Regions from separate parts of the Mesorhizobium sp. USDA 3734 genome, predicted to be linked through region 1. Evidence: predicted binding sites of a transcription regulator. Region 1 holds the regulator's gene; each other region holds the start of a gene.
The links. The regulator LexA, encoded in region 1, represses DNA repair genes until DNA is damaged. The targets are predictions, from matches to a motif close to TGTTCNNNNTGTGTTCNG.

Region 1 (7,764 bases):
GCATATGCGCACCGTTGATCGCTTCCAGCTTGGCGAAATCGAAGCGGGCCGCGCCCTTGTTGACATCGCCGATGTCGAACCAGGAAATCATGTCCGTGATCGACATGATCTCGTCGTCGCCATGGCTCCAGCCGAGACGCGCCAGGTAGTTGAGCAGCGCCTCCGGCAGGTAGCCCATGGCGCGATAGGCCTCGACGCCAAGCGCACCGTGCCGCTTCGACAGCTTGGCACCATCGGCGCCGTGGATCAGCGGGATATGCGACATGGACGGCACGTCCCAGCCCATGGCGTCATAGATCACGGTCTGGCGGGCGGCATTGGTCAGATGGTCGTCGCCACGGATGATGTGGGTGACGCCCATGTCATGGTCGTCGACGACGACGGCATGCATATAGGTCGGGTTGCCGTCCGAACGCAGGATGATGAAGTCGTCGAGATCCTTGTTGGGGAAGCGCACCTCGCCCTGGACGCGGTCATGGACGATGGTCTCGCCCTCGGTCGGCGCCTTGATGCGAATGGCGCCCTTGGCGCCCGCAGGCGCCTCTGAGGGGTCGCGGTCACGCCAGCGGCCGTCATAGCGGGGCGGCAGGCCCTTGGCTCTGGCGGCCTCGCGCATTGCCTCCAGCTCGGCCGGCGTCGCGTAGCAATAATAGGCCTTGCCCATACGCACCAGTTCCTCGGCCACCTCACGGTGGCGCGGCGCACGCTCGAACTGCGACACCGGCTCGCCGTCCCAGGTCAGGCCGAGCCAGGAAAGTCCGTCGAGAATGGCAGCGGTGGCGGCTTCGTTGGAGCGTTCGCGGTCAGTGTCCTCGATGCGCAGCAGCATCGTGCCGCCAGTGTGCTTTGCATACAGCCAGTTGAACAGCGCCGTGCGCGCTCCGCCTATGTGCAGGTAGCCGGTGGGCGAGGGGGCAAAACGGGTGACGACCTTGTCGGACATGGAACTCTCGGAAACCATCTGAAGCGGGGTGGTGTCGCGCGGACTTTCGCGCGGTTGGCGTTCATGTAGCATAGGGTGTCGAGGGCGCAAGGGGCAGACCCGATGGCTGGACGAGGCTGGGGCTCGGATCAGGGCGAGGACGCTGTCATTGGCGTCAGCGAACGGTCCCTTTTTGCGCCTCTGCCAGCCCCGCTGCCGCCACCGTCGACCCTTGCGCCGGCTCCCGGCAAATCGCCGTTACAAGCGGATGCCGCCGCCTCTGTTCCAGTTGCCGAAACCGGCAGGATCGTGCGCGTGCGCCGGCAAATCGGCCTGGTATCACTGCCTCGCCTGCGCCATAGCGTGGCCACAGCAGCGGTCCTGGAACTCGACCGAGGCGTGACCTTCCTGCTGGTGCCGGTCTGCCTGGCGATCGGAGCGATCGGCTATTTCTCGTTGGCGGCAGAGCCCGACTTAGCAAAACCCGTCGCGGTCGTCGCCCTTGCGGGGCTCTGTGCGCTTGTCTCGCGTTCATGGCCGAAGACTCATCTGTGCTTCATGGCGGTACTTTTGTGCGCGCTCGGGCTGCTTGCTGCAAAAGTCGAGACGTGGCGCGCGGGCACGCAGATGCTGGGTTCGGAAATCTCGACGCAGGTGACCGGCCGGGTCGTCTCGCTCGACCGGATGGAGACCGGCCGCATCCGGTTGACCATCGACGTGACGTCGACCGCAAGGCCGAAATTGCGCTATGCGCCGGAGCGGGTGCGGCTTTCGGCAAGAAAGATCCCGACAGACATAATCGCCGGGTCCCTGATCACTGGATATGCCAAGCTGTTGCCGCCGACCGGTCCGGTGCGGCCGGACAGCTACGACTTCTCCTTTGACAGTTATTTCGCAGGCATCGGCGGCAGCGGGTTCTTTCTCGGCAATCCAAAGCTTGTCGTCACCGATGACGGCGACATGCCGCTGTCGGCCCGCCTTTCCTCCAGCGTGGAAAATGCCCGTGAAGCGATTGCCGACCATATCAGGGCCAGCGTCGGTGGTGCCGAAGGCGAAATCGCCGCTGCGCTGATCGTCGGGGTACGCGCCGGCATTCCCGATGAAATCAATGAAGCGATGCGGCGTACCGGCATCTACCACATCATCTCCATTTCCGGGCTGCACATGGCGCTGGTCGCCGGCACCATCATGGGTTTGCTGCGCGGTGCCTTCGCCCTGTTCCCGGACTTTTCCGCGCGCCGTCCGGTCAAGAAATATGCAGCCGCCGCGGCACTGTTCTCGATCGCCGCCTATCTCATCATCTCTGGCGTCGTCGTTGCCGCCGAGCGCAGCTTCATCATGCTGGCGGTGATGCTGATTGCCGTGCTGTTCGATCGGGCAGCACTCACCATGCGCAATCTGGCGATCTCGGCGATCGCCGTCATTGTGGTGTCGCCGCATGAGGTGGTCGGCCCGAGTTTCCAGATGTCCTTCGCGGCGACCGCAGCACTTGTCGGCGCCTATGCCGGCTGGTCGGATCATCGTGCGGGGAAAACCAGACCGCCGCCGCCAAAGCGATCCTTGCCTGGCTTCCTGACGCGAAAATTCCTGCTGGCGGCGGGAGGCTTGGCCATGACATCCATCATCGCCGGCAGCGCCACGGCGCTGTTTGCCATCTGGCATTTTCAGCGCGTGTCGCCGCTCAGCCTGTTCGCCAATCTGGCCATCATGCCGATTGTGTCACTGGTTGTCATGCCTTTTGCCGTCCTCAGTGCGCTGGCGATGCCCTTTGGCGCCGATGGTCCCTTTCTCTATGTGATGGGCAAGGGCCTGACGGCGATGATCGCCATGTCCGGATGGATTTCCGAGCGTTCACCTGTCGATGGGGTCGGATTGATTTCGCAGCAGTCCGTGCTGCTGGTGGCGATTGCCCTGGTCATCGCGACGATGGCGACGACGTGGCTGCGGCTTGCGGCTCTTCCCTTCGCGCTTGTTGGCCTGTTGACCTTCTCGGATACGCGCACGCCGGACGTGCTGATCTCGGAGGACGCCCGACTGGTTGCGTTGCCGATCGGCGGCGGCGAGCTCGCCGTCAGCCGCGCACGGCCGAACGAATTCACGGTCGACAACTGGAAACGCGCACTGACATCCGAAACCATCGTCGTGCCGGAGGTGTTCGACAAGGGCGACGGGCAATTCGAGATCGCGGATGCCCCGGAACTGCCGCCGGGATCGCCGTTCTATTGCACCTCGGGCGTCTGTCTGGCCAGGCACACGTCCGGTGCGATCATTGCCTATGTCGAAGACCGAAAAGACACCTGGAAAGCCTGCGGCTTTGCCGAGCTGATCGTTGTCAATGACGCGACGGCCTATGACGCCTGTCACAATCCGCTGGTTCTCGTCATCACCAAGCGACAACTGGCTCGCAAAGGCAGCGCTGCCATCTTCTTCGATCGCCAGTCGGCGACCACGCCGGCAACCGTCAGCTTCGCGGTGGACAGGCCCTACCGGCCCTGGCATGTGCAACGCAAATTCTCACGCGAGGCGAGGGGACTGCCGCCCTTCAAGAAACCCGAGAAGCCAGTGGTTAAACCGCAGCCACCTCAGTAGCGGCGGATCAGGCCGACGAGCTTGCCTTGCACCTTGACCCTGTCCGGGCCAAAAATACGGGTTTCATAGGCTGGATTGGCGGCTTCGAGAGCAATCGAGGCGCCCTTGCGGCGGAACCGCTTCAGCGTTGCTTCCTCTTCATCCACCAGCGCCACGATGATTTCACCAGGGCTCGCCGTATCGGCATTGCGGATGATGACGGTATCGCCGTCGAAGATGCCGGCATCGATCATCGAGTCGCCCTTGACCTCCAGGGCATAGTGCTCGCCGCCCATGATCATGTCCGGCGGCACAGAAATCGAGTGCGTCTGATGCTGGATGGCATCGATCGGCACACCTGCCGCGATGCGGCCCATCACCGGGATCGAAATGGCGGAGACCACGTCGTCGTCATTGCCGGCCGAAGACATCCGCGAAGGCGCCGGCTTGACCTGACGGCCAAGGCCGCCTTGACCAAGACTGCCCTGGATGATGCTCGGCGAGAACTTTTTTGCCGCGTTGAGGCCGGGAGCGATCGAATCCGGCAGCCGCAACACTTCCAGCGCGCGTGCCCGGTTGGGCAGCCGGCGAATGAAGCCGCGCTCCTCCAGAGCCGTGATCAGCCGGTGAATCCCGGATTTGGAGGCAAGATCGAGCGCCTCCTTCATCTCGTCGAAGGATGGCGGAATGCCGCTTTCCTTGAGGCGTTCATGGATGAACATCAGCAGTTCGTGTTGCTTGCGCGTCAGCATGGCGGCCCCCAGGGTACCTGAAACCAGAATCAGAAAAACAAACCCAGAACAAACACTATCTGTTCCAGTTGTGTTCTGCAACTGTTTAAAGTTTAATGAATTTGTTAAGGTGGCGGAAATTATTCGGCGTTTTCCAGCGGGTCTCGTCGCCGGCTGCATGCCGTCAAAGTGCCCTTTCCCGCATTGAAATTGTTATGGTTAATTGCCTGTGGCCCATCCCGAGCTCAGGTTTGGCATGATCCGCCGATAAGCCCTCGACGGGAGAATTGCCAGTTTTCCTGGGGGCTCGTTTGCCGTGAACGAAACGAAGCCAAAACGCCAACCTTGGTTAATTATCGCAGCCAGCGCTGGCCACCAGCAATGAACGCGTTTGCGAGCTGGAAATTCGTCCCTCGGTCATCTGACTAAGGGGGAGCCGGCGACAACAGATCGTCGAGAGGGCTGCGTCAGGTAACGGCCTCCTTGACGGCGAAACGCTGGTCCTTCCATGCACCCGTGCGCAGAATGTCTTCCAGCACCTCAACCGCCAGCCACACATCCTTGTAGCCGACATAGAGCGGCGTGAAGCCGAAACGGATGGTCGATGGCGCGCGGAAGTCACCGATCACCCCACGCTCGATCAGCGCCCGCATGATTTGATAGCCATGGTCGTGAAGGAACGATACCTGGCTGCCGCGTCTGGTCGCGTCGCGGGTGGTCTCCAGCGTGAGACCATAGGCGCCGCACTTCGCTTCGACGAGCTGGATGAACAGTTCGGTCAGCGCGACGCTCTTCTTTCGCAATGCCGCCATGTCGACGTCGTTCCAGATGGCAAGCGCACCCTTGAGCGCCCGCATCGACAGGACCGGCTGCGTGCCGCACAGAAAGCGGCGGATGCCGGTGCCGGCAACATAGCCCCGTTCGAAGGCAAAGGGCCGCACATGCCCCCACCAGCCGCTGAGTGGCTGGCTGATCTCGCCGTGGTGGCGCTGCGCGGCATAGATAAAGGCCGGCGCGCCCGGACCGCCGTTGAGGTACTTGTAGGTGCAACCGATGGCGAAATCGGCATTTGCGTGGTCGAGCTCGACCGGCAGAGCACCCGCGGTGTGGCAGAGATCCCAGACGATCAGCGCTCCGGCCGCATGAGCCTTGCGCGTCAGCGCCGCCATGTCGCGCAGTTCACCCGATTTGTAATTGACGTGGTTGACCAGCACCACCGCGACGCTTTCGTCGATCAGCTCTTCGATGGTTGGCGCGTCGACGCCCGCGAGGCGCAGCAGGACGCCATCCCTGGTCGAGGCCACGCCTTCGGCGATGTACAGGTCGGTGGGAAAACTGTCCCCCTCGGCGACGATGGCCAGCCGGCCGGGCCGCATCTGCAGCGCCGCATGCAGCACCTTGTAGATGTTGGTCGACGTCGTGTCGCAGACCACGGTCTGGCCTGCCGCGGCTCCTATCAGTCGCCCGAGCTGGTCGCCGAGTTCGATCGGCATCTCGAACCATCCGGCTGTATTCCAGGCTCGGATGAGATCCTGGGCCCATTCCTGGGTCGCCGCTTGCTGCAGTTCGCCGAAAACGGCATGCGACGCTGCCCCCAGTGAATTGCCGTCGAGATAGATCACCCCCTCCGGCAGAATGAAACGATCGCGCATGGCACGCAGCGGATCCGTGGCATCCATCGCTTCGATTGCAGCGAGATCAGGTATTCCACTCATGGTCGGTCAGTCCTCGGTTATTCGCGAAGGGTTTTCCGCCACAAGCGCTTCCCCTCAGTGTGCCTGTTTTCATTTCGATGATGTCAGAGCCGGGTGCGGACCGTCCACAGCTCCGGGAACAGCACCACCTCGAGCATCTTCTTCAGATACGAAGCACCCGAGGTTCCTCCGGTGCCGCGTTTCAGGCCGATGATGCGCTCGACCGTGGTGACGTGGTTGAAGCGCCAGCGGCGGAAATAGTCCTCGAAGTCGACCAGCTTCTCGGCCAGTTCGTAGAACATCCAGTAGCGCTGCGGATCGCGGTAGATGGTCTGCCAGGCGACCAGGACTTCCTCATTCTCCGTTCGCGTCTCACGCCAGTCCGTGCGCCTGGCATCGGCGCCGATGTCGAATCCGTTGCGCGCCAGAAGCAGCAGCGCTTCGTCGTAGAGCGATGGCTCGGCCAGGATCGCCTCCAGCTTCCCGCTGAGGTCCGGCCGGTGCTTGTGCGGCCCGAGCATGGCGGGGTTGCGGTTGCCGGCCATGAACTCGATGGCGCGATACTGCCAGGACTGGAAACCCGAGGACTGGCCGAGCGCGTCGCGGAACTCGGTATATTCGCTGGGCGTCATCGTCCGCAGCACGTCCCAGGCGTTGTTCAACTGCTCGAAGATGCGGGCGACGCGGGACAGCATCTTGAAGCTCGGCTCCAACCGGTCGGCGCGGATCGAACGGATCGCGGCACCAATCTCGTGGAGAGCGAGCTTCATCCAGAGTTCGGAGGTCTGGTGCTGGATGATGAACAGCATCTCGTCATGCGCCGACGACAGCGGCGTCTGCGCCTCCAGCACTTTCTCCAGGTGCAGATAGTCGCTGTAGGACATGCGCTCCTTGAACGACATCTGTGCGCCTTCGGACGCCGGATCATAGGGCTCGCTCAATTGATTTTCTCCGTGCGCAGCCGGAAGCGCTGGATCTTGCCGGTCTGGGTCTTGGGCAGAGCGGCGATGAATTTCACTGACCGTGGATATTTGTAAGGGGCGATCGTCGCCTTGACGTGGTCCTGCAGGCGCTTGGTGGTCAATGCGTCGGGCGCCACGCCCTGCATCAGCACGACATGCGCCTCGACGATCTGGCCGCGCGCGGCATCCTCGGCGCCGATGACCGCGCATTCGGCGACGTCCGGATGCGACAGCAGCGCTGCCTCGACCTCGGGGCCGGCGATGTTGTAGCCGGCGCTGACGATCATGTCGTCGGAGCGCGCGGCGAAATGGAAGAAGCCGTCTTCGTCCTGCGTGAAGGTGTCGCCGGTTATGTTCCAGCCGTCGCGCACGTATTCCTTCTGCCTGTCATCGGCCATGTAGCGGCAGCCGGTCGGGCCGCGCACCGCCAGCCTGCCGGTCGCACCGCGCGGCAGTTCGCGCATCTCGTCGTCGACGATGCGCGCCTCGTAGCCGCCCACGGGCTTGCCGGTCGACGCAGGCTTCATGTCACTGAGGCGGTTGGAGATGAAGATGTGCAGCATTTCGGTGGCGCCGATGCCGTCGAGGATCGGCTTGCCGGTCTTTTGCGTCCACTCCTCGAAAACCGGGGCGGGTAAGGTTTCGCCGGCCGAAACGGCGACGCGCAGCGATGACAGGTCGGCCCCTTCATCCATGGCCTTCAGCATGGCGCGGTAGGCGGTGGGCGCGGTGAAGGAGATGGTCGCTTTGTAGGTTTCGATGATGTGGATCATGTTGGGCGGTGTCGCCTGTTCCAGCAGCGTCGCCGCCGCGCCAAAGCGCAGCGGGAAGATGGCGAGGCCGCCAAGGCCAAAGGTGAAGGCCAGCGGCGGCGAGCCGACAAAGAT
Region 2 (7,764 bases), 1.2 Mb from region 1:
AGCTGCGCGAGCAGCGCCCGCTGCTCTCCAACTACACCACCGACATGACCTCGGTCGAACAGGCGCTGGCCAGCGGCCAATTGGTCGCCGCCATGACCTGGAACGCGTCGGCTACCTCGCTGAAGAAGCAGGGCGTGCCGGTCGAGTTCATGAAGCCGAAGGAAGGCATGCTGACCTGGGCCTGCGGCTTCGTCATGCTCAAGGACGCCAAGAATGTCGATCTCGCCTATGACTTCATCAACAGCCGGCTGGACGCCGACTCCGGCAAATACCTGATCGAGGCCTATGGTTATGGCAGCTCGCTGAGTTCCGCCTTTGCCACGGTTCCGAAGGAGGAGCTGGAGAAATTGCAACTGCCGTCCGATCCGGAGGTGATGCTGAAGACCACCATCTTCACCGGACCGATGAAACAGAATGACGACCTCGCCAAGATGTTTGAGAAGGTCAAGGCAGGCGGGTGAACCCTGGAGCACCGCGCGGCGAGGACGAATTGATGGACATGCTGGACGAAGCGGCTGAAAAGCCAAAGGACGACGCCGACATTCGCGTCGGCCGGCGCGTGCGGGCGCTCCGGCTGGAGCGTAAGCTGTCGCTGGCCGATCTTGCGGCAAAAGCCGGCGTCTCGATCGGGGCGCTCAGCCAGATCGAGCGCGGCATGTCCTCGTTGCGCGTCAAGGTGATCTGGCCGCTCGCCGCCGCCCTCGACATCGAGCCGTCGGCGCTGATCGCCGATGGCAACGATGCCGTCAACGATCTCTATTGCGTGCGTGCCGACAAGCGGCGGCAAATCCCGGTCAAGTCGGAAGGCATCGCCAAGGCGCTGCTGTCGCCGCCGGGCGCGACGCTGACCGGCATGCTGGTAACGGTGGAAGCCGCTGGTGGCACCGCCGAGGCCTATGCACACGCCGGCCATGAGTTCGGCTTCGTGCTGGCCGGCGAGGTCGAACTGGTGGTGGATTCGACAAAATATGTGCTGAAGACCGGCGACAGTTTCGCCTTCAAGAGCACGCTTTTGCATGCCTTCCGCAATCCGGGCGCCGAGCGTTGCCAGATCCTCTGGGTCAACACCACGAAGCCATCCGAGGTTCGCGATGGCGCCTGATCCACTCGTCCGGCTGCAGTCGGTCTCAAAGATATTTCCCGGCGGCATCGTCGGGCTCGACGCTGTCGAGCTCGACATTATCAGCGGCGAGTTCATTACGCTGCTCGGACCCTCGGGTTGCGGCAAGACCACCAGCCTGCGGGTCATTGCCGGCTTCGAAAGCCCGTCGAGCGGCAAGGTGTTGCTCGACGGCCGCGACATCACCGCACTTCGGCCCTTCGACCGGCCGGTCAACACCGTATTCCAGGACTACGCGCTGTTTCCGCACATGAACGTCGCCGAAAATGTCGGCTTCGGCCTCTCGCTGCGCAAGCTTTCTAGAGCCGAGCAGGCAAAGCGCACCGGCGAAGCCCTCGATATGGTCGGTCTTGCCGACAAGCTTCGCGCCCGCGTCTCCGAACTGTCTGGCGGCCAGCGCCAGCGCGTCGCACTGGCGCGTGCCATCGTCTGCGAGCCGCGCGTGCTGCTGCTCGACGAACCGCTGTCGGCGCTCGATGCGCATCTGCGCGAACAGATGCAGGTCGAGCTGAAACGGCTGCAGTCGCGGCTCGGCACCACCTTCGTCATGGTCACCCACGACCAGACCGAAGCGCTGTCGATCTCCGACCGCATCGTCGTCATGAACAAAGGCCGCATCGAACAGATCGCACCGCCAGCCACCCTTTACGACCAGCCTGCCACGAAGTTTGTGGCGAGCTTCATCGGCACCATGAATCTCCTGCAATCACGCTTTATCGGCCGCGATGGCGATCGCCTGCGCTTCGCCGCCGGCACCCTGCCGCTGGAGGCCATTTCTGAAACCGGCCAGTCACCCGGGCAAGGCGAGGTGCGGACCATTGGCGTGCGCCCGGAGGATTTGCTGGCGATGACCGAGGCCGCGCCCGGCACGGCGCCGGCGCGCGTCAACAGCATCGTCTTTCACGGCCGCACGCTGCGCCTGCATGCCGAACTGGGGGAGGGTGCACCTGTTGTCATCGATGCTCCGCGCCAGGCCGAAGGTTTTCAATTCAGCGCCGGCGACGTGGCGCATATCAGCCTGCGCCGTGGCGCCAATTGCCCCATCCTGCCAAGCTAGTCCCACCGATATCCAAAAACCGGAGCCGATTGGGCGATCCACGACCTCCTTGGGTTCAAAGGGCATCATCGGCTATGGGGCGTAGACTTCGGGTCAATACACGCTTGACTCAAACGTATGTTCCTGTTTTGTTCTAGTTGTGGACCAAAACGGGAGCGTTCCTTGTCGGCGTATGCGTATGTATCTGCAAGGCGAATTCGATTTCGGAATTCCAGAGCCGCCATGGCGGCCTAAACGGCCGGATCGCGTATTCTACGGCTTGTTCTTGCAGCCGAAGGACTATTCTCGGTTTGCCGATTGTCAAAACGGGTTATGCAGCCAATGCGGGATAACCGGCTCCCGTCTGCTGTACCATCGGTTTCATGTCAGCCTGCAGCACGTCGGTGATTACAAGAGGTTGCGAACGAAAACCGTCTTTGCAGCCGCCCGATCGGGGCGGCGCATCGCGATGCCTGAGTTCGAGGTCACCTTTCGTCATTTCAGGAGCTTTCCCGGCCGCCCGGCGACAAGGGGTAGCCCGGCCAAGCATCCGTTCGTGCTTCTCGCCGACGACGGACCGGTTTGTGAGTTGAGCAGGAAGCTCGGCGTCGAAATGCTGCGCGAAGGCCTCACATCAGACGGTTTCGTTCCACATTTGACACTTGCCTATGACCAGAAACTTATCCCGCAACAGCCTATCGATCCAATCAGCTTTGTTGCACGGGAGTTCGCTCTTGTGCACAGCTTGCGCGGACTGAAGAAGTACGTTTTCCCGGAATGTTGGCCGCTGAGCGTGATGTGATGTGCTCACATCGTCGTCATATAATCCGTGCGATATCTATCATCCTGACATGGCTTGTCAGCTACGGCGCGGATTGACGATGGCAAGCCGCAGGCGGTTCCCTATTTGCAGTGCGTCTGAACAGGAGGAACACAAATGACCATCGCGGAAATTGCCAAGGATTTCACCGAACTGCTCCAGCAGGGTGATCATGCCGGTGCGGCCGAGAAGTACAATGCCGATGATATCGTCAGCCTCGAAGCCATGGAGGGGCCGATGGCGATCGCCCGTGGCAAGGAGGCTCTGAGGCAGAAGGGCCAGTGGTGGCAGGAGAACAACGAAGTGCATGGCGGGTCGGTCGAGGGACCCTATGTCAACGGCGACCAGTTCGCGGTGCGCTTCAAGTTCGACATAACGCCAAAGGCTACCGGCGAGCGTGTCACCATGGATGAAGTTGGCCTGTACACGGTCAAGAATGGCAAGATCACCGAAGAGCGCTTCTACTATTGAGGCCGAACCCCCGGGCTTGCGGGATCTTGCTCTCGCCGCTGTAGGGTCGAAAACAGACATGACGGCCAGGACAATGTCCTGGCCGTCATGTGAGATGGAGATACGGCGACGGCTCTGGCAAAGCGGGAAGGGTGGTTTTAGTCTGTGAGACGGATTCGGCTGTCACCCAAGGGAAGCACATTTTGACGATCACCATGTACGGCATCACCACCTGCGACACGGTCAGGAAGGCGCGCGTCTGGCTGGAGGGCCATGACGTGGCCTACCGGTTTCACGATTTCAGGGCGGAGGGGCTGGACGCCAAGCGGCTCGATGGCTGGGCGGGCAAGGTTGGCTGGGAAAAGCTGCTCAACAAGGCGAGTACGACGTTCCGCGAACTGGCGGACAAGGACAAGCAGGGCCTCGACGAAAAGAAGGCCAAGGCGCTGATGCTGGCCAAGCCGACGATGATCAAGCGGCCCGTGCTGGAACTGGGCGACAGCGTCCTCGTCGGCTTCAAGCCGGATGTTTATGAGCAGGCAGTGGGTGGGAGGTAGAGCGCCCCTCACTTCGTCATCCTATGGCGGAGCAAGGAGCGAAGCGACGCGGCGCAGACCATAGGATCCATGCCGTGACCTATGAGCGTTGCAACGGTGCAGGTTCTGCTCCGTGGCGTCCCACGGCCGAGGTCACGGCATGGATCCTCGGGTCAAGCCGAGGATGACGATGCTGTTGCTAGCGATGGCTAATTGTGAGCGCCTGCGCTGAGATACCCCGCCAGCGCCACCGCATTGTTATGCGCTTCGTCATGCGCGCCATAAAGCAGCGTCACCTTGCCGTGGCGGAGCAGGCCACGCAATTCACTCACCGCCCCGCTATTCCCATCCAGCTCAGAACGATACCGCTTCTGAAACTCCGCCCAGCGCTCGGTCTCATGTCCGAACCATTTGCGCAACTCGTCGCTCGGCGCGATGTCCTTCAGCCACAGTGCCAGCGCGGCGTGTTCCTTGCTGACACCGCGCGGCCAGATGCGGTCGACCAGAACCCGCTGCCCGTCATCGGGGGCAGGTGGTTCGTAGATACGCTTGACCGCCAGGTCGAAGGTCATCGGCCCCTCCGCAAGTGGTCAGGCCCACTCGCCCTTGCGCATCACTGGCACCTTGCGGCCGTCCTTGTGAACGCCGTCAATGTCGATCTTGTCCGAACCGATCATCCAGTCGATGTGGATGAAGCTCTTGTTGCCGCCGCGCGCCGCGATCTCGTCCTGGCTGAGCGAGGCTCCGTCGACGAAGCACTTCGAATAGCACTGGCCGAGCGCGATGTGGCAGGCGGCATTCTCGTCGAACAGCGTGTTGAAGAACAACAGGCCGCTCGCCGAGATCGGCGAGGAATGCGGCACCAGCGCCACCTCGCCGAGGCGGCGCGAACCCTCGTCGGTGTCGAGCACCTTCTTCAGCACGTCCTCGCCCTTCGAAGCCTTGGCCTCGACGATTCTGCCCTCTTCGAAACGAACCGAGATCTCGTCGATCAGCGTGCCCTGGTAGGAGAGCGGCTTGGTCGAGGAGACATGGCCTTCGACGCGCCTTGCATGCGGCGTGGTGAAGACCTCTTCGGTCGGGATGTTGGGATTGCAGGTGATGCCGTTCTTGGCGGTTGAGGCGCCGCCCATCCATTCATGGCCGTCAGCCAGCCCAACCGTCAGGTCGGTGCCTGGTCCGGTGAAGTGCAGCGCATGGAAATTATGGCCGTTGAGCCATTCGGTGCGGCTGCGCAGCGCTGCGTTGTGCGCTTTCCAGTTGCCGATCGGATCCTCAACATCCACGCGCGAGGCAGCGAAGATGGCGTCGGCGAGCTTCACCACCGCAACATCGTCGGCATCGCCGGGAAAGACCTGTTTGGCCCAGGCGAGGTCCGGATAGGCGACGATGTTCCAGTTGATGTCGAAGCCGGTGATCTTTTCCAACGCCGGCTGGTAAGCCATCGAGTTCGCTTTGTTGGCACGCGCCACCTTCGCCGGATCCTGTGCCGACAACAGCGACGGATCCTCGCCGCGCACGGCCAGCCTTGCCGCATTGTTGGAAAAGGCTTTCGCCATGCCTTCATAAAGCCAGCCGGCGGCGCGGTCGAAGCTCGCATCGGCACCGAAGCGGTAGCGTGCCAGCGTCATCTCGTCATCGTTGAAGATCGGCGTCACCAGCCCGGCGCCGGCCTTGTAGGCGTGTTCGACAATCCGTCGGGTCAGCGGCAGTGCCGCGATGGAGGACGTCAGCACCAGATCCTGGCCCGGCTGCAATTGCAGCCCGACCTTGATGGCGACTTCCGCCAGCCTGTCGAGCTTCACCGGGTCGATCGATGCGGAAACGCCGCGCGAATGTGTGGTCATGATCCTGCCTGCCGTAGTTTGATGTCCGACTCACCATAGAGCGGCGCCACGGTGCTTTCCACCTCGATCGCGCCAGCGGCTCCTGTGTTCGCGGCCCCGAACTGCGCCATGGTCGCCTCGATCTCTTCCCTGATCCAGGCCTTGAAATCCCGGACCTTGCGGCTTTCGGCCTTGGCAGCGGAGGTCACCAGCCAGTAGCCGAGGCCGCTCTGCGCGCGGATTCCGAAAGGCGCCACCAGCCGCCCGTCGGCCAGCGCATCCGCGGCGAGCAATTGCCAGCCCAGCATCACGCCATGGCCGGCAATCGCCGATTCCAGGCAAAGCATCGGGTCGGTGAAACGCGCCCCCTTCAGGAAGGTGACCGGTGGAACACCAGCCGCCTCGAACCAGCTTTCCCAGTTGATCATCGCCCGCTCGTCGGTGATCGCGCAGGTCTGGGCAAGGTCCTCGATCGATTTCAGTTTCCTGGCTATCACCGGTGCGCAAACGGGGAAGACTTCCTGCGCCAAAAGCAGTTCCGCCCGCCCGCCAGGCCATTTGCCGTCGCCAAGCCGGATGGCGATGTCGATGTCGGAGTGATCGAGATCGGCCAGCCGCACCGACGCGTCGATGCGCAGCAGCACGTTGGGATGCCGGGCGAAGTGACGCGACAGTCGCGGCAGCAGCCATTTCGAGGCAAAGGCCGGCGCCACCGAAACCACCAATGTGCACTGCGTCGCCTCGTCGGCCAACGCCACGGCCTGGGCAAGCTCGCGAAATCCAGCACCAAGGCGGGCCGCGAAGACGGCGCCGAACTCGGTCAGCGCGAGACCGCTCCCCGTTCGCTCGAACAGTGCCTGGCCGAGCTGCTTTTCGGTGCGGCTGATCTGCTGGCTGACGGCGCTGACGGAAACGCTGAGCTCTCCGGCGGCGGCCGCCAGCGATCCGAGCCGGGCGACGGTTTCGACGGCGCGAAGGCCGTTCAGATGGACGCGGTTGAGCATAGCCATTGAGTTTTTCTAAACCGATCCGGCTGAAATCTCAATTGAAGGAGATATCGAAACGGCAGACTTTATCGACGGGAGACAGGCCCACGGAGCCGGAAATGCTGAGGATGTTGTCGTCGCTGAAGGTCTTGTTCGTCGCGAATACGCCGTATGAGCCGTGCCGTGAAAGCGAGACGCAGGGATGGCTGATCGATCCGCTTTCGCACCCCGTGCTGAACACCATGTCGGAGCGCGAACTTGGTGATGTGCCGTTCAGGCTGACGGCGCTGCGGACCGTGTACGAAACGGCTCCATTGCGCGCCGGTTCCGGTGGACGCTGCTGAGCGGACGCCAAGGGCCCGGCTTAAACAGAAGTCGAGGCGATCGCGTCGCCTTGCGGCTGCCCTGGCCCAACAAAAGGCGGATTGTTTCACCGGCTCGCGCACTTATTGTGCGCTGCAATGATATCGCCCACCTCGACAGCGCTGCGCTCCGCTTTCGCCGGCATGATTGCCCTGGCCGTTGCCATGGGAATCGGCCGCTTCGTCTATACTCCGATCCTGCCTGGCATGATGGAAGAGCTCCACCTGTCGCCAGCTGATGCCGGCTGGATCGCCTCTGCCAACTATCTCGGCTATCTCGTCGGCGCGCTGGCGGCGGCGGGCGGCTGGGCGCATGGGCGCGAGCGCCTGCTGATGCTGTCGGGTCTCGGTGCCAGCACTGTCCTGGCCGCACTGATGGGCCTGACTGACGCGATGGTCGCCTTTCTCATCATTCGCTTTCTTGCCGGTCTGGCCAGTGCCTTTGTCATGGTGTTCATGGCCAGCATCGTTTTCAGCCATATCGCCGCTGTCGGTCGAGGTGACTTGCAGGCCTGGCACTTCGGCGGCGTTGGCCTAGGCATCGCGGTGTCCGCGGCGATGATGGCTGTCCTGGTCACCGAACATGCCGGCTGGGCAGCAGGTTGGCTGTGGTCGGCGGCAATTTCGG
Region 3 (7,764 bases), 1.2 Mb from region 1:
GACCCGTTTCGGGGCGAAAACCCAGCTCAGGCTGATCACGGCGCCGCGCGGTTTCCTCAGCCGCTTCGGCCTGTTCGGTTCAAGCAAGGGCTTCTCAATGCCCGATATCGCAGCCGCTGCCGCCAGCGGCGTGATCGATGCGGCGGAAGAGCGCGCGTTGTGGGCACGCTTCGGACTTTGAAAAATCGGCGAAACCGTCTAGCATGAGAGCTTGAAGTTTCGTGCATGTCGTTTTCCCAAAAACCGGACCCACTTTTGGGCGACATGCATCAACCGACCCGACCGGCCGCTTTCGCCGGCCCAGCGTGGGAGGAGTTTTGGTATGCCGCAGATCATTTTCTTCACCGTCGTTGGCGTCGCCGCCTATTTCGGCTACCGCACCTTCATCCGCGAAGCCGAGCGCGTGACCGCCAAGGTGCGGCGCACCGAAAAGCAGGCGGCCAACGGCGCGATCGGAACGCTGGTCAAGGATCCCAAGACCGGCGAATACCGGCTGGCTAAGGACTGAGCATCATCCCGCAGACCATAGTGGACACCGACATCGGGTCGCGTAGCTGGCACGCGCACGCCAAGATCAATCTTGCGCTGCATGTCACCGGCAGGCGCCCTGACGGCTACCACCTGATCGAGAGCCTGGCGGTGTTCACGCGGTTTGGCGACAGGGTCGAAATCGCGCTCGCCGACAGCGATGAGTTTACCGTGTCCGGCCGTTACGCCCCGGCCGTTCCTCTCGATGCAAGCAATCTGGTGCTCAAAGCACGCGATGCCCTGCGACAGGCGGTCGGGCACGAGAGAACACCGCCGGTCGCCATCCGGCTCGAAAAGAACCTGCCGGTCGCCTCCGGCGTCGGCGGCGGGTCGAGCGACGCGGCAGCCGTGCTGCGCGGGCTGGCGCAGATTTGGACCCTGGACATCGAAGGCACAGAGCTGGCGCGGATCGGCCTCTCGCTTGGCGCCGATGTGCCGATGTGCCTGGCGGCAAAGCCGCTGGTCGCGCGCGGCATTGGGGACGAGCTGTCGATGGTGCCGGACTTTTCGGCGCTTGGATTGGTGCTGGTCAATCCCGGTACCCCAGTCTCAACGGCGGATGTCTTCGCAGCACTTTCCCGGCGCGACAATGAGGCCTTGCCGCCGCTGCCGCGCAGCATCGATTTTCACAGCCTGCGCAACTGGCTGGAGATCACCCGCAACGATCTCGAGCCTGCAGCGCTGGCCATGCAGCCCGCCATCGGCAGGGCGCTTTCCTGGCTGAACAAGGCTGGATCGGGTTTTTCACGAATGTCCGGGTCCGGCGCGACCTGCTTCGGCCTGTTCGAGACCGGCAATGTCGCCAAGCGCGCGGCCGCCGAGATCCGCGGCCGCCAGCCCGACTGGTTCGTCGCCGCGACGCGCAGCATCGCATCGGAGGGCGCTGATGGCCAGAATTGACGAGAGCCGTTCCTTCGTTCCCGTGCGCATAGCGGTGCTGACCGTTTCGGACACACGCAGCCTCGCCGACGACAAATCCGGCCAGACGCTGGCCGACCGCATCACCGAGGCCGGCCACATCCTGGCCGCCCGCGATATCGTCACCGACGATCGCGAGAAAATCCGCGACACGGTTCTGGCGTGGTCACGGGACAAGGATATCGATGTCGTCATCACCACCGGCGGTACTGGCTTCACCGGCCGTGACGTGACACCGGACGCGCTGGAGCCGATCTTCGAAAAGCGCATGGACGGCTTTTCGGAAGTGTTCCACCGCATCTCCTACGATAAGATCGGCACCTCGACGATCCAGAGCCGGGCGACCGGCGGCGTCGTCAACGCCACCTTCGTCTTCGTGCTGCCGGGCTCACCCGGCGCCTGCAAGGACGCGTGGGACGGCATCCTGAAGGCGCAACTCGACTACCGGCACATGCCGTGCAACTTCGTCGAGATCATGCCGCGCCTGGACGAGCATTTGCGGCGCGGCACCAAGGCTGGATAAACAGGCTCAGCGAATGACCGGCTCGCCATGGAATCGCCGGCGCGACGGCGGCGATACGCCGAAGCCGACTTCCATCATCAGCCGCGGCGTGCGTGCCGGCACGGTGCCCATGTGGAAGCCGAAGGGGTCCTCGACGAAGCCAAGCCCGGCCTCGCCCGTCAGCGTCACAGGGCTCTGCTCGCCATAGACATCCAGAACCTCTTGCGCGGGATGGCCGACCAGCAGGGTGAGCTGATGCTTGAGGCTGCGGCGCTTGTGGCTGCCCCGGACATAGACATGCGGGCCTGTGTCGGCATCGACCGGCCGGAGATAGAAGAAGAATTTCAGCATGCGCCAGTCGTCGAGGTCGAAATGATACTTGCCGAGCGAGGCAAGGTTCTTGTCGGCATCCGAAGCGGCACCCGTCGGAAAACTCCACCAGACCCGTGTCGTGATCAGTTTTGCCTGGCCGCCGAGATAGTGCGCGGCAACATCCAGAAGCAGCGGATCGCGCTGGATGGCGAGTGCCGCCTGGCAGTCGAGGATGCGCTCGAAAAAATGCCCGCTGAGCAGCGAGCGGCCAAAGTGCTTCTCGGCCTCGGCATGTTCACCCGGCATGAATTCGAGGCGGCGGTCGAAATTACCGAAGCAAGGCGTGCGTCCGGCGAAGTCAGCAATCTCCTCATGGATATCAGGCGGCAGGACCAGGCCTGAAAACAGTCCGTCGGAGCGCAGCGCTTCGACCACGGCTTCCCGTTCGACGCCGGCAAACATCGTATCCACCGCATTGCCGACCGTCTGAGCGCGTTTTGCGCCCAGCCAATGCATGCGGCGTCCAGGCATTGTGCGCGCCAGCACGAACATCGGCAGCCAGGCAGGGTTTTCGCGCAGATCCTTGAGATAGGTCGGAATGCGCACCGCGATGCGTCGCAACAGGCTGCCGTTGCGCGCAATGGCCTCGAGACTGGCCGTGCCGGATTTGTCTGATGTTGAAAGGTTCATTGGGTCCTCGGCTACGGGAGCACCACCGATGCCGCATCGGTGCTCGCCACTCGGCATGACCCAAACCCAATTCACCGCCTGGACGGGAAGCTAACCCCGCGTCGGATTTTGTGCAATGCACAATGGACAGAGCAGGTGCAAAAAATCATTTCGGGGAGCGATGCTTCTGCTTGACCGGCGCTACCCAGATCTCGGCGTCGAGCCGCTTCGTCGCGAGGCCGCGGGCGATAGCCTCGGCGCTGCCGGCACTCTTGGCCGAGGCCGCGGCCTGACGCTTGCTGATCAGCAATCCGTCGGCCAAGGCGCGGTTTCCCGAAAAGACGCGCGCCAGGAACGGCGTGCGGCTGCCGCGCGCCCGCGAAAACCGTGCCGCCATGGTTTGCCTGGCTGTGTGGTCGACGACCGCGTCGATCCACCCCTCCACCAGCCGCGCGCCCGGCTCCAGCAGCAGCAGCCAGTCCCCCTTGGCCTGGCGGATGCCGGCAGTGACGCCACCAGTCACATACTGACAGCCGGCATGTTCGGCCACACGATGTGTCTGGTCGGTGGAGCCCGTGTCACAGACGATGACTTCACGCACGACGCCCTCGACCGCGCCGCCAATCAGCGAGGCGAGCGTACGGGTAAGGCCTTCCTCGTCATTGCGGGTTTCGATGAGAACACTGAGCATCATTAGCCGAATAGCGGAAAGCGCGGCACAGCGCCAGTTATTGCAGCGCACCATAAAAAGTTCTTGCTTTGTTCTCATCGACAAAATAGGAATAATTTCATGAACAGAGCGATTCGACACAACATGGACAGTCCCTGGGAGCGGGCGAAGATGGAACAGATCGTGCGCGCCGACATTGCAGCTTTCGGAGCAGGAAGAGCCGAGATGGCCAATGCGATGATCGAGCAGAGTGGCGTGCGCGTCCGACCGGACCGCAACCGCGGCAGGTCGGCGGGCATCAATCCGTCCGGCCGGTTCGAGCCGGTCAGCCGGCATGTGTTCGACGATGGCTGGAATTCACTGGAAGAACTGCCGCCCTTCAAGACCGAAGTGCAGGTCGAGAAGCCGCGCACCATCATCACCCGCAACGAATCGCCCGACATCTCCTTCGACCGTTCGATCAACCCCTATCGCGGCTGCGAACATGGCTGCGTCTATTGCTTTGCCCGGCCGACGCACTCGTTCATGGGCCTGTCGCCGGGTCTCGATTTCGAATCGAAGCTGTTCGCCAAGCCGGACGCGGCGCGATTGCTCGACAAGGAGTTGTCGAAGGACGGATACCAGCCGCGCACCATCGCCATCGGCACCAACACCGACCCCTACCAGCCGATCGAGAAGCAATACCGGATCATGCGGGAGATCCTCGAAGTGCTGGAAGCGCGCGGCCATCCGGTCGGCATCGTGACAAAATCCGCTCTGGTGACGCGCGACATCGATATCCTGTCGCGGATGGCGGAGCGCGGGCTCGCCAAGGTGGCGCTGTCGGTGACGACGCTCGATCGCATGCTGGCACGCACCATGGAGCCCCGCGCGTCGACGCCGACCAAGCGGCTGGAGGCGATCCGGCAGCTTTCGGATGCCGGCATTCCGGCTTCGGTCATGGTGGCGCCGATCATCCCCGGCCTGACCGACCAGGAGATGGAACGCATCCTCGATTCGGCACGTGCCGCCGGCGCCCGTGAGGCAGGCTATGTCGTGCTGCGCCTGCCGCTGGAAGTCAGCCCGATCTTCAAGGACTGGCTGCTGCGTCATTATCCTGATCGCTACCGCCATGTGATGTCGCTGATCCGCTCGATGCGCGACGGCAAGGACTACGATTCGGAATGGGGCAAGCGCATGAAGGGCGCCGGTCCCTATGCCTGGCAGATCGGCCGGCGCTTCGAGATCACCGCCAAGCGGCTCGGCCTCAATGCCGAACGGCGCACGCTGCGGACCGACCAGTTCGTTGCCGCCGCCAAGGATCAGTTGCAGCTGACGCTGCTTTGAGACTGCAAATCACCGCGGCGGTTTGATCTGTCGCAGAGCCCAAGAATCCCGTCCGGCCTGCCCCGGCCTGCAGACGGTGCCCTCCCGGTCCGGCGCCCCACCCGACCCGGAGGGACTTGCGGAGAATCGGAGCCGATGCGAACCTCGCCGCAACATGGCTCGCGCGCGTTCCGATTCTCCGCTTCTCTTTGAGATCATCGAGAAACCCGACTTCTCCTTCGAGACGAAGGCGATGGCGGACGGCCTGTGGCCAGTCGCCGGGATGGACGAGGCCGGCCGCGGCCCCTTGGCCGGCCCGGTGGTCGCCGCGGCGGTGGTGCTCGACCCCGCCAACATTCCGGACGGGCTCGACGATTCCAAGCGGCTCAGCCATTTGCAAAGGGAAGCGCTGTTCCTGCGCATTCTCGGCTCCGCGCAGGCGGTTTCCATGGCCTCCATCAGCGCCGAGGGTATCGACGGCAGCAACATCCTCAAGGCCAGCCTGGAGGCGATGCGCCGTGCCCTGGTTGGGCTGTCGGTTCAACCGAAGCTTGCCCTCGCTGATGGACGCGACGTGCCGCCGGGGCTGCCTTGTGAAGGGCGCGCGCTGATCAAGGGCGACCAGCGTTCGCAGTCGATCGCCGCCGCCTCGATCGTCGCCAAGGTGATGCGCGACCGCATGATGTGCGGCTGCGGCAACCATCACAACCGCTACGGCTTCGAAGTCCATATGGGCTACGCCACGGTCCGCCATCGCACGGCGATCGAAGCGCACGGCCCGGTCGCGCGGCTGCACCGCGTGTCGTTTGCGCCGTTCAGATTGGGCGGCGTTGAGGTGGCGGAAGAAGAGAGCCTCGTCGGATTGGATTGAGCTGAGCGGCTGCGACAGCAGTCTCCCCCCTCGAGGGGGAGATGGCCGGCAGGCCAGAGAGGGTCGCCGCGCGTGAAGCGCCGACCTTTTCTTCGCTACAAGATGGCGTCGCGCCCAGTCGAGCCGACCCCCTCTGTCGCCTTCGGCGACATCTCCCCCTCGAGGGGGGAGATTATCCGCGCAGCAAAAAGCCGCCAGGTTTCCCGGGCGGCTTCGTTTCTTCTTCAGTGCAGGAGGCTCAGTTCAGCTTCGACTTCACATCCGCGAGCGAAGCCTTGAACAGGTCGGCGCCGGCCTTGGCGTCGATCTTGCCGGCGAGCAGCGTGCGTGCTGCTTCGACGGCGATATCGACGGCGCTGGCACGGACTTCGCTGATGGCATCACGCTCGGCCTGGCCGATCTTCTGTTCGGCAAGCGCGGTGCGCCGGACGACGTAGTCCTCGGTTTTCTTGTGCGCGTCCGCCGCAAGCATGTCGGCTTCGCGCTTGGCGGCAGCGACGATGTCGGCGGCCTCCTGCTCGGCTTCCTTGCGCTTGCGCTGGTACTGGCCGAGCAGTTGCTGGGCCTCCTCACGCAGCCGGCGCGCTTCATCCAGCTCATTGCTGATCCTGGCGGCACGGGCGTCGAGCGCCTTGGCGATCATGCCAGGCACCTTGATATAGACGGCAACGCCCAGGAAAATGATGAGGGCTATCGTGGCCCAGAGCGTCGCGAGAGATGTGTAATCCATGATGCGCTCCTCACCGGGCCACGGATTTGACCGCGGCCGCGATCTCGGCCTTGCTGGCCTTGCCACCGACCAGGGCCTCGACGATCGCCGAAGCGGTGTCCTCGGCGATGCTGCCGACTTCCTTCATGGCATTGGCCTTGATGGAAGAAATGCGGGCTTCGGCCTCGCCAAGCTTCGCATCGAGCGCGGCCTCGACCTTCTTGCGCGCGGTCTCGGCTTCCACCTTGGCCGCATCGTTGGCCTGCTGGCCGATCGCGTTGGCCTTGGTCTTGGCTTCCGCCAGTTCCTGCTCGTAGGCAGCAACGGCGGCATCGGCCTCGCCTTTCAACTTGGCTGCCTGGTCGAGATCCTTGCTGATGCGATCGTTGCGGACATCGATGATGCCCCCGACGCGCGGCATCACAACCCGCTTCAGGAAGAGGTAGAACAGCCCGAAGGTGATCGCCAGCCACAGAAGCTGCGACGGGAACGTCGCCGGATCGAATGGCGGAAACGTGCCATGCGCTTCAGCAGGCACGCTGGTGCCGGAATGCGTGTCGCCTTCCGTCGCAGCATGGCTGGTATCGGCTGATGGCGCGGACTCTTGCGCAAAGGCAGATGTCACGAACATGGACTATCCCCGAAATTCAGGCCCGCCGCTTGCGCGGCCGGCCTGTCCAATCTTCCCGAGTGCTCAGCCGAACAGGGCCAGAAGCGCGATGAGAAGCGAGAAGATGCCCAGAGCTTCGGTCACGGCGAAGCCGAAAATCAGGCGGCCGAACTGGCCATCAGCAGCCGACGGGTTGCGCAGAGCGCCCGCCAGGTAGCTGCCGAAGATGTTGCCGAGGCCAATGCCTGCGCCACCCATGCCCAGGCAAGCGATGCCGGCGCCGATGTACTTTGCTGCTTCTGCGTCCATTTGTTCAACTCCTTTGGATCTAAAATTCCGTTGCGATTCCATCCGGCGCCAATGTTGGAAAACTCTTGGGCCGGAAACTCTTGATCAGTGCCCGGGGTGCAGGGCGTCGTTGAGATACATGCAGGTCAACACGGCAAAGACGTAGGCCTGCAGGAAGGCGACCAGCAGTTCCAGTGCCGTCAGCGCCACCGCCATTGCCAGCGGCAGGATCGAGCCGGCGACGCCGACCGCGCCGAGCGCGCTCAGGCTGACGACGAAGCCGGAGAACACCTTCAGCGTGATGTGGCCGGCGAGCATGTTGGCGAACAGACGAACCGAGAGGCTGACCGGGCGCGACACGAAGGAGATCACCTCGATCAGC

Region 2: the regulator LexA is predicted to act here: its motif matches at 2,296-2,313, upstream of ACZ89F_RS20165 (2'-5' RNA ligase family protein).
Region 3: the regulator LexA is predicted to act here: its motif matches at 3,679-3,696, upstream of ACZ89F_RS20055 (PA0069 family radical SAM protein).

Annotation. Positions count from the first base shown of each region.
Region 1 covers NZ_JBWCCW010000001.1:2,877,054-2,884,817, forward strand. Annotated here, with positions in the region: gene gltX (glutamate--tRNA ligase) at 1-943, opposite strand, end outside; gene ACZ89F_RS13760 (ComEC/Rec2 family competence protein) at 1,046-3,511, shown strand; gene lexA (transcriptional repressor LexA) at 3,505-4,242, opposite strand; gene kynU (kynureninase) at 4,689-5,936, opposite strand; gene kynA (tryptophan 2,3-dioxygenase) at 6,020-6,856, opposite strand; gene ACZ89F_RS13780 (AMP-binding protein) at 6,853-7,764, opposite strand, start outside.
Region 2 covers NZ_JBWCCW010000001.1:4,101,848-4,109,611, reverse strand. Annotated here, with positions in the region: gene ACZ89F_RS20180 (ABC transporter substrate-binding protein) at 1-461, shown strand, start outside; gene ACZ89F_RS20175 (cupin domain-containing protein) at 494-1,102, shown strand; gene ACZ89F_RS20170 (ABC transporter ATP-binding protein) at 1,092-2,177, shown strand; gene ACZ89F_RS20165 (2'-5' RNA ligase family protein) at 2,356-2,958, shown strand; gene ACZ89F_RS20160 (SnoaL-like domain-containing protein) at 3,094-3,447, shown strand; gene ACZ89F_RS20155 (ArsC family reductase) at 3,630-3,983, shown strand; gene ACZ89F_RS20150 (DUF488 domain-containing protein) at 4,172-4,534, opposite strand; gene ACZ89F_RS20145 (aminopeptidase) at 4,553-5,809, opposite strand; gene ACZ89F_RS20140 (LysR substrate-binding domain-containing protein) at 5,806-6,798, opposite strand; gene ACZ89F_RS20135 (hypothetical protein) at 6,894-7,118, shown strand; gene ACZ89F_RS20130 (YbfB/YjiJ family MFS transporter) at 7,236-7,764, shown strand, end outside.
Region 3 covers NZ_JBWCCW010000001.1:4,082,787-4,090,550, forward strand. Annotated here, with positions in the region: gene ACZ89F_RS20025 (S49 family peptidase) at 1-181, shown strand, start outside; gene ACZ89F_RS20030 (hypothetical protein) at 323-508, shown strand; gene ACZ89F_RS20035 (4-(cytidine 5'-diphospho)-2-C-methyl-D-erythritol kinase) at 529-1,428, shown strand; gene moaB (molybdenum cofactor biosynthesis protein B) at 1,415-1,969, shown strand; gene ACZ89F_RS20045 (hypothetical protein) at 1,976-2,950, opposite strand; gene ACZ89F_RS20050 (glycosyltransferase) at 3,096-3,620, opposite strand; gene ACZ89F_RS20055 (PA0069 family radical SAM protein) at 3,771-4,925, shown strand; gene ACZ89F_RS20060 (ribonuclease HII) at 5,080-5,775, shown strand; gene ACZ89F_RS20065 (F0F1 ATP synthase subunit B) at 6,014-6,505, opposite strand; gene ACZ89F_RS20070 (F0F1 ATP synthase subunit B) at 6,516-7,115, opposite strand; gene ACZ89F_RS20075 (F0F1 ATP synthase subunit C) at 7,179-7,403, opposite strand; gene ACZ89F_RS20080 (F0F1 ATP synthase subunit A) at 7,488-7,764, opposite strand, start outside.